3 regions of the Pseudarthrobacter adonitolis genome follow, and region 3 is predicted to be linked to each of the others. Evidence: predicted binding sites of a transcription regulator. Region 3 holds the regulator's gene; each other region holds the start of a gene.
What was found. The regulator HrcA, encoded in region 3, represses chaperone genes, less so after heat shock. The targets are predictions, from matches to a motif close to TTNGCACTCGNNNNNNNCGAGTGCNAA.
Positions count from the first base shown of each region.

Region 1: a site for HrcA is predicted at 2,136-2,162, ahead of groES (co-chaperone GroES). Genes of this name have one in related genera too.
Region 2: a site for HrcA is predicted at 2,686-2,712, ahead of groL (chaperonin GroEL). Genes of this name have one in related genera too.

Region 1 is NZ_JBVAYW010000001.1:305,515-309,971, forward strand. Features, by position in the region: gene ACZYZ4_RS01575 (shikimate 5-dehydrogenase) at 1-417, shown strand, start outside; gene ACZYZ4_RS01580 (class I SAM-dependent methyltransferase) at 445-1,674, opposite strand; gene ACZYZ4_RS01585 (hypothetical protein) at 1,730-2,110, shown strand; gene groES (co-chaperone GroES) at 2,321-2,614, shown strand; gene groL (chaperonin GroEL) at 2,692-4,302, shown strand.
Region 2 is NZ_JBVAYW010000017.1:10,777-15,233, reverse strand. Features, by position in the region: gene ACZYZ4_RS15045 (RNase H family protein) at 1-428, opposite strand, end outside; gene groL (chaperonin GroEL) at 879-2,507, opposite strand; gene ACZYZ4_RS15035 (ABC transporter substrate-binding protein) at 2,799-4,064, opposite strand; gene ACZYZ4_RS15030 (cold-shock protein) at 4,076-4,282, opposite strand; gene ACZYZ4_RS15025 (LytR C-terminal domain-containing protein) at 4,440-4,457, opposite strand, start outside.
Region 3 is NZ_JBVAYW010000002.1:208,558-213,014, forward strand. Features, by position in the region: gene ACZYZ4_RS03550 (16S rRNA (uracil(1498)-N(3))-methyltransferase) at 1-284, opposite strand, end outside; gene dnaJ (molecular chaperone DnaJ) at 287-1,414, opposite strand; gene hrcA (heat-inducible transcriptional repressor HrcA) at 1,492-2,505, opposite strand; gene ACZYZ4_RS03565 (DUF3097 domain-containing protein) at 2,641-3,489, shown strand; gene ACZYZ4_RS03570 (DUF4870 domain-containing protein) at 3,618-4,037, shown strand; gene hemW (radical SAM family heme chaperone HemW) at 4,120-4,457, opposite strand, start outside.

The sequences.
Region 1 (4,457 bases), on a different contig from region 3:
GCCGGCTTCACGGACGTCACCGTCATCGCCCGGAACGAAGACACCGGACGGGCGCTGGCCGAGCAGTACGGGTTCCAGTGGAAGGCAACACTCGACGGCGGCACCGCGGACCTGATCATCAACGTCACACCTATCGGTATGGCGGGGGGTATGGCGGGAGGTATGCAAGGTGGTCCGGAAGTGGACTCCCTGTCCTTCCCGGAAGATGCGATCGCCGCAGCCAAAGTGGTGTTCGACGTTGTGGCGCTGCCGGCTGAGACACCGCTGATTAAGGCGGCCCGCGCCGCCGGGAAACAGGTCATCACGGGCGCCGAGGTGGCCACCATCCAGGCGCTCGAGCAGTTTGTGCTCTACACCGGCGTCCGGCCTACCCACGAGCAGGTCCGGGCCGCCGAGGAGTTTATGCGCGCCCAGTAGGGCCTGGTCTGAGAAGCGTTCGCTGCCTCAGACCGGTTCCACCGAGATGGCCACCCGGTCCTCCCCGATGCGGGTCAGGACCAGGGTGGCTGTTTTTTGGCCGGCCTTCTTCCCGGAGGTCTTGCTACCGGCGAACAGCTGCTTGCGCAGTTCCTCCGGGGTTACCGAGGTGCCGCGTTTTTTGATGTCCAGCACCGTGATGCCGTTCTCCTTCACCCAGGCCTTGAGCGCCTTGACGTTGTACGGCATCACTTCCAGGACCTTGTAGGCCCGGGCGAACGGCGTGTCCACCAGTTCCGGGGCGCAGATGTAGGCGATGTGCTCGTCCAGCAGGTGCCCGCCCAGTTGAAGCGCGACGTCGGCCACCAGGCCGGCGCGGATCACCGCACCATCGGGCTCATACAGGTAGCCCGCCGCCGGTCCCACCGGCGCGGCGGGACCGCCGTCGAAGTCTTCAGCGCTGGTCAGCTCGGCGGCACCCTGCGGGCCAAGCAGCAGCGCCGCCCGGCGGATTCCGGGCCGGCGCACGGAGTTGAACCATAGGGCCACCTCGGTGACGTCGCCGCCCACCGATACCCACTGTGCCTCGCAGCCGGCGGGAACTGACTCGTGGGGCATGCCGGGTCCCATTTTGACTCCGACGGCGCGCCCGGTGGCAGCGAGCATTTCCACGAAGGACAGCGGCGGCGAAAACGCCTCAGGATCCCAGATCCTCTTGGTACCGGAGGTGGAGGTGACCCGTCGTGCGGGATCCAGCCAGACGCCGTCGACCCCTTCCAAAGGGACGGTGGTGGCGTCCGAATGCACCACGGTGGCGTTGGGGAAGGGAATCAGGTTGACCGTGGCGCAGGCGGCCGTGGTTTCGTCCATTTCCACGGCCGTGACCGTGATGTCCATCGATGCCAGGGCCAGGGAGTCCGCGGCGAGGCCGCACCCGAGGTCGGCTACGTGGCGGACGCCGGCCTGCGCAAAGCGCTCGGCATGCCGAGCGGCAACAGTGAGACGCGTGGCCTGTTCCAGCCCGGCCTGCGTGAAGAGCATGCTCCGGGCGAACTCCCCGAACTTCAGCTCGGCCTTGGTGCGCAGCCGGGACTGGGTGAGGACGGCGGAGACCAGTGCGGGGGAGTGCCCGGCCTTTCGGAGGGCCGCGTTGAGCTCAAAGGCCTCGTCCTCGCGGTACGGGCCCAGGGACGCCAGCAGCTCCCAGCCTTCGCTCGTGAGCAATGGGGCGATCTGGTCCTGCGGTGCTTGAGCCATGGGTTCAAGCCTAGTGGAGGTGGCCGCGCGGCCAGTTCCCGCTAGGGTTGAAGGCATGGAAGACAGTGCAGGCACCCAGCCGTCCGGACCACCCCAAGCCAGCAATCCGGACCTGGTGAAGTTCGCCCGCCCCGCGCTGATTGCAGGATCCGCAGTGGCCGTGGTCTGCGTCGCGCTGCTGGTGATTATCTTCTTCCTTGACACGTTCAACGCCACTGTCTACTCCGTGGGCGGCAACGACATCCAGGACGCCACGGACGAGGCACGGGAGATCCGCGGCCTCTACGCCGGGGCACGCGTAGGCGGCATCATCCTACTGGTGGTCTCGCTGCTGGCTGCCGTAGGCGGCGCCGTGGTGCTGTACCTGCGGCGGGGCACCGCCAATGGGGACGAAGGCGACGAGGACGTCGATTTTGAGGACCTCACCGGCCGGTAACGGGCTGTTCGCCGGAGACATAATTCTGGCACTCGCCTTGACCGAGTGCTAACCAATACATAGAGTCATCATTAGCACTCTCCCTAGGAGGGTGCTAACACATGAAGAGCTGCCAGCCAGGCTGCTGCCGGCACCGCGACGACGGTTTGCCAGCCTCGGCGAAGCAGCTCAACTGTCCATGAATTTGCTGACGTAGAAGGAGAGGTCCGAGTGTCGGTCTCTATTAAGCCTCTTGAGGATCGTATTGTTGTCCGCCCGCTCGAAGCCGAGCAGACCACGGCTTCCGGCCTGGTTATCCCGGACTCCGCACAGGAGAAGCCGCAGGAGGGTGAAGTTGTTGCAGTAGGCCCCGGCCGCTTCGAAGACGGTAACCGCGTTCCGGTTGACGTAGCCGTTGGCGACGTCGTTATCTACTCCAAGTACGGTGGAACCGAAGTCAAGACCGGTGGCAACGAGTACCTCGTGCTGTCCGCCCGCGACGTTCTGGCGATCGTCGTAAAGTAACTCTTTGGATCCCCGTGCCGCTGATCATGCATTCCGCTGGTCAGCTGTGCGGGGTTCTGTCTTGAAAGGACAAAACCATGGCAAAGCAGCTTGCGTTTAACGACGCTGCCCGCCGGTCGCTTGAAGCCGGCATCGATAAGCTCGCCAACACTGTCAAGGTGACGCTCGGCCCCCGCGGCCGCAACGTTGTCCTCGACAAAAAGTGGGGGGCACCCACGATCACTAACGATGGCGTCACTATCGCCCGCGAAATTGAGCTTGATGACCCCTACGAGAACCTTGGCGCGCAGCTGGCCAAGGAAGTAGCCACCAAGACCAATGACGTTGCCGGTGACGGCACCACCACGGCCACCGTGCTGGCCCAGGCCTTGGTCAAGGAAGGCCTGCGCAACGTTGCGGCTGGCGCCGCTCCGGGCCAGATCAAGCGCGGCATCGAGGTTTCCGTCGAAGCCATTGCTGCCCGCCTGCTCGAGAACGCACGCCCGGTCGAAGGCACCCAGGTTGCCAGCGTGGCTGCCATCTCGGCCCAGAGCGACGAAATTGGCGAGCTCCTCGCCGAGGCGTTCGGCAAGGTCGGCAAGGATGGTGTGATCACCATCGAGGAGTCCTCCACCACGCAGACCGAGCTGGTCCTCACCGAGGGCATGCAGTTCGACAAGGGCTATCTGTCCCCGTACTTCGTGACCGACACCGAGCGTCAGGAAGCCGTCCTCGAGGACGCACTCATCCTGATCAACCAGGGCAAGATCTCCTCCGTGCAGGATTTCCTGCCGCTGCTGGAGAAGGCGCTGCAGAGCTCCAAGCCGCTCTTCATCATTGCCGAAGACGTTGAGGGCGAGGCCCTGTCCACGCTGATCGTCAACCGCATCCGCGGCACCCTGAACGTGGTTGCCGTCAAGGCTCCGGGCTTCGGCGACCGCCGCAAGGCCATGCTGCAGGACATCGCCACCCTCACGGGTGCACAGGTCGTCTCCGCGGAACTGGGCCTCAGCCTGGATTCGGTTGGCCTTGAGGTGCTGGGTACCGCCCGGCGCATCACGGTCACCAAGGACAACACCACCATCGTTGACGGCGCCGGTTCCGCAGAAGACGTCGCAGCCCGGGTTTCCCAGCTGCGCGCCGAGCTGACCCGCACCGACTCCGACTGGGACCGCGAAAAGCTCCAGGAGCGCCTGGCCAAGCTGGCCGGCGGCATCGGTGTCATCAAGGTCGGCGCAGCCACCGAAGTTGAGCTGAAGGAAAAGAAGCACCGCATCGAAGATGCAGTGTCCTCCACCCGCGCCGCCCTCGAAGAGGGCATCGTGGCCGGTGGCGGTTCCGCCCTGATCCACGCACTGAAGGCCCTCGACGAGGATCCTGCAGTCAAGGCCCTCGAAGGCGACGCCGCCGCTGCTGTGGGCATCGTCCGCCGCGCGCTGGTCCAGCCGCTTCGCTGGATCGCCCAGAACGCCGGTTTCGACGGCTACGTTGTCACCGCCAAGGTTGCCGAGCTCGAAACCAACAACGGCTTCAACGCCAAGACGGGCCAGTACGAGGACCTGATCGCAGCCGGTGTCATCGACCCGGTCAAGGTCACCCGTGCAGCCCTGCGCAACGCGGCATCCATCGCTGCGCTGGTTCTCACCACCGAGACCCTCGTCGTGGAGAAGCCCGCAAACGAAGAAGAGCACGCAGGCCACAGCCACTAGTCCCCACCGTCTCCCTTACCTCGCTTCGCTCGGTCAGGGAACCCTGACGGCGTGGGCCCAGAGCCTCTGCATCAAGTCTCGGCACAAAGAACCGGTCCAGCTTCGGCTGGGCCGGTTCTTTGTGCCAAAAATGGCCTGCGGCCCGGTTTTCCCGC
Region 2 (4,457 bases), on a different contig from region 3:
TGCTGGTACGCGGTGGCGGCGGCACGCGCGCGGACATCGGCTGCCTCATTGAGGTCGTGGCCTGCGTGGCCCTTGACCCATTCGAACGTGTATTTCCGGCCGGAAATTTCGCGGTCCAGTTCCTTGAGCAGCTCCACGTTCAGGACGGGTTTGCCGTCGGCCTTGCGCCAGCCCTTGCGTTTCCAGCCCGGCATCCATTTGGTGATGGAGTTGATCACGTACTGGCTGTCGCACAGGACCCGCAAATCCTCCTCCGGGACGTGGGCGGTGGCGCGGAACAGGTCAAGGACGGCCATCAGCTCGCCCTGGTTGTTGGTGCCGTGCGGCCATCCCCCGGCCCGCCAGCAGTCGTCGTTCACGTACCAGGCCCAACCGGCCGGGCCGGGATTTCCTAAAGCCGAACCGTCGGCCGCTGCAGTAATTGTCACGGAACCATCCTGCCAGACGGCGCCGGCAACCGGTTCAGCCAACTTTCGGGAAACCGCTTACCGAAATGTCTTGACGCTGAAGTCGAAGCGCGGCAGAATCGGAATCCTGACCAGGAAAGCGCTTTCTCAGTCGAGGCTTCCCCACCGGCACCGACGCCGTCACGGGAACACGCGTGTGGTGGACCTTCACCCTTTTGAGGAAGGCTCATCAATGAAGATTCGGGCCATCAGCCGCAGGAAGTTCCAGTTCGGCGCAGTCGCCGTCGCTGCTTAACTGCTTGCCACAGGCTGCGGCAAGTAGCGGAGCTCGCCGGCAAGCCAGGTCACCGGGCACGCCAGGCAACCAGGCGCCGGCCCACAGGTCATCAGCCAGGCAAAAACAAATGCGGCCCCTTCCAGTGGAGGGGGCCGCATTATGGTTTGCGCGGAACGGATTCCGGGCGCTGGGGGCTAGAAGCCGCCCATGCCGCCCATGTCGTCGCCGCCACCCATGGCCGGAGCGTTCTTCTCCGGCTTGTCGGCCACAACGGCCTCGGTGGTGAGGAACAGACCGGCAATGGAAGCCGCGTTCTGCAGGGCAGAGCGGGTTACCTTGACGGGGTCGTTGATGCCGGCAGCCAGCAGGTCGACGTATTCACCGGTTGCTGCGTTCAGGCCGTGGCCTGCAGGCAGGCCACGGACCTTGTCGACAACAACGCCAGGCTCGAGGCCGGCGTTGAAAGCGATCTGCTTCAGCGGGGCGTCGATGGCAACGCGGACGATGTTCGCACCGGTCGCTTCGTCACCTGTCAGGTTCAGGTTCGCGAACGCCTTGGCGCCGGCCTGGATCAGTGCAACGCCGCCACCGGCGACGATGCCTTCTTCAACGGCAGCCTTCGCGTTGCGGACAGCGTCCTCAATGCGGTGCTTGCGTTCCTTGAGCTCAACCTCGGTTGCGGCACCGGCCTTGATGACTGCAACGCCACCGGCCAGCTTGGCCAGGCGTTCCTGCAGCTTCTCGCGGTCGTAATCCGAATCGGAGTTTTCGATCTCGGCACGGATCTGGGAAACGCGGCCAGCGATCTGGTCGGCGTCGCCGGCACCTTCAACGATGGTGGTCTCGTCCTTGGTGACAACAACCTTGCGGGCGCGTCCCAGGAGTTCCAGTCCGGCGGTCTCCAGCTTGAGTCCGACTTCCTCGGCGATGACCTGGCCACCGGTGAGTACAGCGATGTCGGCCAGCTGGGCCTTGCGGCGGTCGCCGAAGCCCGGAGCCTTGACGGCAACGGACTTGAAGGTGCCACGGATCTTGTTGACGATCAGGGTGGCCAGGGCCTCGCCCTCGATGTCCTCGGCAATGATCAGCAGCGGCTTGTTGGACTGCATGACCTTTTCCAGGACAGCAACCAGTTCCTTGACGTTGGAGATCTTGGAGTTGACGATCAGGATGTACGGGTCCTCAAGGACTGTTTCCTGGCGCTCAGTATCGGTAACGAAGTAAGCGGAGATGTAACCCTTGTCGAAGCGCATGCCTTCGGTGAGCTCGAGCTCCAGGCCGAAGGTGTTGGACTCCTCGACGGTGATGACGCCTTCTTTGCCCACCTTGTCCAGGGCTTCAGCGATCAGCGCGCCGATTTCGTCGTCACCGGCGGAGATGGAGGCAGTAGCCGCAATCTCTTCCTTGGTTTCGATTTCCTTGGCGGAGGCCAGCAGTTCAACCGTGACGGCCGCGACAGCCTTCTCGATACCGCGCTTGAGGGACAGCGGGTCAGCGCCGGCCGCGACGTTGCGCAGGCCTTCCTTGACCAGGGCCTGCGCCAGCACGGTAGCCGTGGTGGTGCCGTCGCCAGCGACGTCGTCCGTCTTCTTGGCAACTTCCTTGACCAGCTCGGCGCCGATCTTTTCGTAAGGGTCGTCCAGCTCGATCTCCTTGGCGATGGAAACACCATCGTTGGTGATCGTGGGGGCGCCCCACTTCTTTTCGAGGACGACGTTGCGTCCACGCGGGCCGAGGGTGACCTTGACGGCGTCGGCGAGGATGTTCAGGCCCCGCTCAAGACCGCGGCGTGCCTCTTCATCAAATGCAATGATCTTGGCCATAACGGCAGTAGTCCTTTCGGGACAGTCGTTAAGAATGAACCTCACTGCAGTGCCCGCGACGGACGATCCTTCACCGGCGGCCTCTGTATGCCGCGGCTGGGAATCTCACTCCAGGTAGGTATTTCTCTCGCTCCACGACCGCCGCCAAACTCCGCTGCCGGACAAACCGGACGTTGCTTTAGCAGTCGGTACGTAGGAGTGCTAACTCAATAATTAGCACTCCCTAGGTGAGAGTGCAAGCGAAAGACCCCGCAAATCGCGCTGTCAGGGCGCCCCGTTCGCCACTGGCGATCAGCCTGCGGCCCGGCCTGCCGCCTCACGGCCGCTGAGCACTGCCCTGTTGTCTGCGCCGTAGGTGAACACCATGTAGTTGGCCGTGGTGATGTCACCGTTGGAATCGAACGCAACCGGCCCCGATTCGCCGTCGTAATTAATGTCTTCCCCGGTCTTCAGGACAGCGAGGCAGTCGGCGTAGGACAGGCAAGGCTTGGTGGCCGGGCCGGAAGCCTGCGCGGCGGGCTGCCCGCCGGTTGTCCCGCCGGACACGGCGATCAGGTGGGCGGCGATGGAGCGGCCGGCGTCGTCGTCAGCCTTCGCGGCCGCCAGGACCGCGAGGTTCACGGCGTCGTAGGTCTCTGCGGCGAACGAAAGGTCTTTCAATGAAGAGTCGACCGAAACAAGCCGGGCTTGGAAGTCCGCGGACGGCAGCAGGCCAGGCACCACTGCACGGGCGCCGTCGAGGGCCTTGGATCCCAGCCCCGAACCGTATTGGGCGAAGGCGCCGTCGCTCAGGATGATGCTCTTGCCCGACAGCCCCGCGTTATTGAGCTCTGCGAGGGTGCCCTGGGCATCGTCCCTGGCGATCAACACCACGGCGTCAGGCGTGGCGGCCTTGGCAGCGACTGCCGCGTTCCCGGCGTCGCCGGGCTTGAATGCGGTGGTGGAGACCGTCTTCAGGCCGGCGTTCTTGGCGGCGCCGGTCACCGCGGCCGAAACGTCCTTGCCGTAGGCACTGTCCTGGTGGACCACGGCTAGGCTCTTGGCGCCGCCATCCTTGGCCAGTTTCACCAGCACCGAGGCCTGGGCAACGTCCGCCGCCGCCGTCCTGAAGTAATAGCCGCCGCTCTTGTAGCGGGACAGGCCGGCAGCGGAGTTGGCCGGCGAGACGAGCGGGACGCGCGCGGCCGAGAGGACGTCGATGGCGGCGGCGGCGTGACTCGAATCCGTGGGTCCGATCACCGCATCAACCTTGGCTGAGGCCAGATTCCTGGCCTGGGCATCTGCGCCATCACCGGAGCCCACCACCAGGTCAACAGGCCTGCCCTTGTGGCCGCCGGCCGCACTGATTTCCTTGATGGCAAGTTGGGCCGCGGCGAGCTGCGAGTCGTTGAGGAAGGCCTGCTCCCCTGTGCTGTCCTGGATCAGCCCGATCCGCAGCGTCCCGTCACCGGATGCTTCAGCGGATTCAACGCGGGCGTTGCCGCCTGCTCCGGCACAGCCGGCCAAGGCCAATAGGACTGCCGCCCCCGTAGTTGTGCGGACAACAGTTGAGCGCAAGCTGCGGGAGATCACTGCGTGGGCCGGACGTTTTCTGCCTGCGGGCCTTTCTCGCCTTCACCGACTTCAAGCTCGACGCGCTGTCCCTCGTCCAGGGCCCGGTAACCTTCGCCCTCAATGGCCGACCAGTGCACAAAGACATCGTCCCCGGAGCCGTCCACCGTAATAAAGCCGTAGCCCTTTTCGGCGTTGAACCACTTAACCGTTCCCACTGCCATGATGTCCACTCTTTCCGTCGTGCCGTCGGTCCCCGTCGGAAGTGTGCCGCTTGTTACGGACCGAAGCCTGAAATCACTCTAGCGACAAGCCATCCGGCGGGCCGAGCCACACGGCCGCTCCGGTGCCCAAAAGTTATTCAGGCGTAACCGGGAAGTGTCACCGGTAGTCCGGGCC
Region 3 (4,457 bases):
TCGCGGTCCCCCTTGGCCAGTGCCTGGACCAGCACCAGCCGGATATCGGGCTGGTCCTCCACTACAAGGGCGGAGCATTCCACGGTGAGCTCTGCAGGCGACGCCGAAACGACAGTTCCCGTCAGCCGCTTTCCGGCGCCGTCGGCAATGTCTACCGCTTCCCCGGGAGCGAGCCGCTTCACGGTCACGGCATGGCGTGCCTCCGGCCCGTGAAGGACAAAGCGACCACCGGGCACCAGCTCGTCCAGCGACCCGGCGCCGGTGAAGAAAACGGGATTGCTCACCGCTACAGGTTACCGAACCGGTCCCGCAGCTTGGCAAAGACGCCGCCGCTGGCAGCCAGCTTGCCTTCCGTGAACTGTTCGCCACGTAGCTTCGCCAGCTGCTGCAGGAGATCCTCCTGCGCGGCATCCAGCTTGGCCGGTGTCTCCACCTGCAGATGGACCATCAGGTCTCCGCGGCCGTAACCGCGCAGGTGCGTCACGCCGAGTCCACGGAGCGTGATAATCTCCCCGGACTGCGTCCCCGCCTTGACGTCGATCTCCTGCAGCCCGTCAAAGGTTTCCAGTGAGAGCTCAGTGCCCAGGGCGGCGGCAGTCATCGGGATGTGCAACGTGGCGTGCAGGTCGTCACCGTCACGGGCATAGGTGGCGTCGTTGTTGACCCGGAGTTCGACGTACAGGTCCCCGGACGGTCCTCCGGCGGGGCCCGCTTCGCCCTGTCCGGAGAGCTGGATCCGGGTGCCTGTGGCAACACCGGCCGGCACCTTGATGGTGAGCGACCGCCGGCTGCGGATGCGGCCTTGGCCGCTGCATTCGTTGCAGGGGTCCTTGATGACCGTTCCGAAGCCTTCGCAGCTGCCACACGGGGCCGCCGTCATGACCTGGCCCAGGATGGAACGCACCGCGCGCTGGACCTGGCCGCTGCCGCCGCAGATATCGCAGCGGACAGGATGGCTGCCTTCGCGGCAGCATGAGCCGTTGCAGGTGGGGCAGGTTACGGCGGTGTCCACTTCGAGTTTCCGGTTGACGCCGAACACCGCATCGCGGAGTTCGATCCGGACACTGATCAACGCGTCCTGGCCGCGGCGGACCCGGGACGCGGGGCCGGAGGACCCGCCGGCACCGAAGAACGTGTCAAAGATGTCCTGGAACGCGAAGCCCTGGCCGGAGTATCCGGCGCCGCCGAACCCGTTGTCGGTGCCGTTCTCGTTGCCGGTGGTGTCGTAGATCCGGCGCTTCTGCGGGTCCGAAAGTACCTCATAGGCGTGGGTCACGGCCTTGAAGCGGTCCGATGCATCGTCCCCGGGGTTTACGTCCGGGTGAAGAGTCCGGGCCAGCTTGCGGTAGGCCTTCTTGATCTCTTCCCCGGTGGCTTCCGGCGAGACTCCGAGGACGTCGTAGTGGCTGCTCAAAGTTCGTATCTCTTCCTTGTTGTACTGCCGGCAGCCGGGCTGCCGGCACTGCTCTTTGTGCCTGGACCGTGGTGCTGTTACGGACCCAGAATTCTTGAAAGGTAACGGGCAACTGCCCTGACGGCGGCCATGGTGGTGGGATAGTCCATCCGGGTGGGGCCCAGCACACCGATCTTGGCCGTGCTGTCAGGTCCGTAGCCCGTGGCCACCACGGAGGCTTCCGCGAGCCCGTCGTAAGGGTTCTCACGCCCGATACTGACTGCCACGCCCCTCGGATCCTGAGCCATGTCACTCAGGAGGCGTAGCAGGACAACCTGCTCCTCAAGGGCTTCCAGGACGGGTCCGATACTCAGCGGAAAATCCACATTGGAGCGGGCAAGGTTCGCCGTTCCGGCCATAACCATGCGTTCCTCACGGCTGTTGTGGGCGAGCGTTTCCAGCCCCTGGGCCAAAGCCTGGGCGGCCGCGCGCTGGCCCGGACTGACGGATGAAACGACTCCCGGCAGCGACGGCGTCAGACGGCTCAGCGAAGTGCCCGCCAATAATCCGAGGAAGTGTGTCCGCAAGGCGGCGATGACGTCTTCGCCGAGGTCCTGGCCGACGTCGATCACGCGCTGTTCGACTTTGCCGGTGGTGGCGATGAGGACCACCAGGACCTGCCGGGGCGCGAGCAGCACGAATTCGATATGGCGGATGGTGGCGCGGCTCAGATGGGGATACTGGACCACGGCGACCTGGTTGGTCAGCTGTGACAGCATCCTGACGGTCCTGTCCAGGACGTCGTCCAGATCGTCTGAGCCCTCCAGCAGCGACTGGATTGCACGCCGTTCCGCCTGGGACAGCGGCTTTACCGCTGAAATCTGGTCCACAAACAGCCGATAGCCTTTGTCGGTGGGGATTCGTCCGGCGCTGGTGTGCGGGGCCGTGATCAGGCCGTCGTCTTCCAAGGCCGCCATGTCGTTGCGGATGGTGGCGCTGGATACTCCGAGGTGATGGCGTTCCACGAGCGCCTTGGAACCCACTGGCTCGCGGGAGTGCACATAGTCCTCCACGATGGCGCGCAGTACTTCGAGTTTGCGCGGCTCGCTCATACTCCACCTCCATCCAGGGTTAGCACTCGACATGCCTAAGTGCTAACAGTCTAATATGAGTCACCCCGTTGTTAGCATTGGTACCGCTCCGGGCGAATTCCGGGCCAGGATCTAGCGGCAAGGCGGAATCAATCCATGCAATACCAGAACTGGGGTCCGCAGGAGATCACCGCGCCCGTCAGAAGCGAACTCCCTGAGGTTCCTGTGGAACGCGGCATGGTTCTCGAAGACGCCCAGTCAGGCTGGGTGGGAGCGGTGACCCGGGTGGAGAAGTCCGGCGGCATGCATGTAGTGGCCCTCGAAGACCGACGCGGAAAGTCCCGATCCTTCCGGCTCGGCTTCGGGTTCCTCCTGGAGGGACAGCCCATCCGGCTCGTTCCCCCGGCGCCCAGGCAGCCAGCCGCCGTGGTCGCCGGCCGGACGGCGTCCGGCTCAGTCCGTGTGGCTGGCCAGCGTGCCCAGGTGGCCAAGGCGAGCAGAATCTGGGTGGAGGGAAAACACGACGCCGAACTCGTGGAAAAAGTCTGGGGTGACGATCTCCGCGTAGAGGGCATCGTCGTCGAACCTTTGCACGGCATTGATGACCTGGCGGGGGCGGTGGCCGCGTTCGGTCCCGGTCCGGGCCGGCGGCTGGGGGTCCTGGTGGACCATCTGGTGCCGGACTCGAAGGAGTCGCGCATCGCTGCCGCCGTGATGGCTTCTCCCGGCGCGGCCGGGAATGTCCTGATCGTCGGGCACCCTTACGTTGACGTATGGCAGGCAATCCGGCCCGCCGTACTGGGCATCGAACAATGGCCGGTGGTGCCCCGCGGGGAGGACTGGAAGACCGGCATCCTGGCAGCGTTCGGCTGGCCGCACTCCACCAAGGAAGACACCGGGCTTGGCTGGCAAAAGCTGCTCGGCGCTGTCCGCAGCTACGCGGATCTGGAAGCATCACTGCTCGGGAGAGTGGAGGAAGTCATAGACTTCCTGACAGTGCCATAACGCCGGATCCGGCTGCGGGCGGCGGCATTCGGTGGCCGAACCAGTATTCTTGGTACTGCGGAGGCTGCAGTTGCTTCAGTCCGGCATTCTCCAACCCAGCACCATTGCACTTTCAAAGGAAGAAAACCGTGGCACAAAACGCACGCGAGCACCGGGACGACCACGGCGGCCAGGCCCGTTCCGAGTACCAGGGCGTTCCGGCAAATGCGCTGCCCCTGACGGCCAGCGAAGACCGCCAATGGGCCACGCTGGCACACTTTGGCGGGATCCTCGGCTGTGTTCCGTCACTGCTGATCTACTTGATTTTCCGTGAGCGCGGGCCGTTTACCGCCCAGGAATCCAAGGAAGCGCTGAACTTCAGCCTGCCGCCCACCATTGCTGCCCTGGTGGCCAACGTCCTGGTTTTCATTCCGGTGGTGGGAAATATCTTCGCCGTCATCGCCACCCTGATTTGGATTGCCCTGACCTGCTTCTCAGTTTCCGCAGGCATCCATGTCAACAAGGGCCAGCCTCACCGCTACCAGTACAACCTGCGCTGGATCAAGTAAGCGACAACTTGCGCTGGATCCGCTAAGCGGCGTCCCGAGGGCCCCGACGCGAGCTTGCGAGTGTTGGAAATGGACCCCCGCGCTAGTCCGGCAGGATCCTGCGGACCACAGCGTCGGCCAGCAGGCGGCCCCTCAGGGTCAAGACCAGCTTGCCCTGGAAGGCAGCGGGCGCCTCCACCAGGCCGTCGGCAATGAGCCCGGCCACGGCGTGACGGCCGTGTTCGCCCAGCGTTGACGTTGCCAGCCCCGACACGAGCCGGGCCTCGAGCATCACACGCTCCACGTCGCGGGTTTCGGCGTCAAGAGTTTCCCGCCCGGCGGCCGGTGACAGCCGCTGCGCGAGCCGTCCGGCGTAGGCAGTAGGGTGCTTGACGTTCCACCACCGCACTCCGCCGACGTGTGAGTGTGCACCTGGTCCGA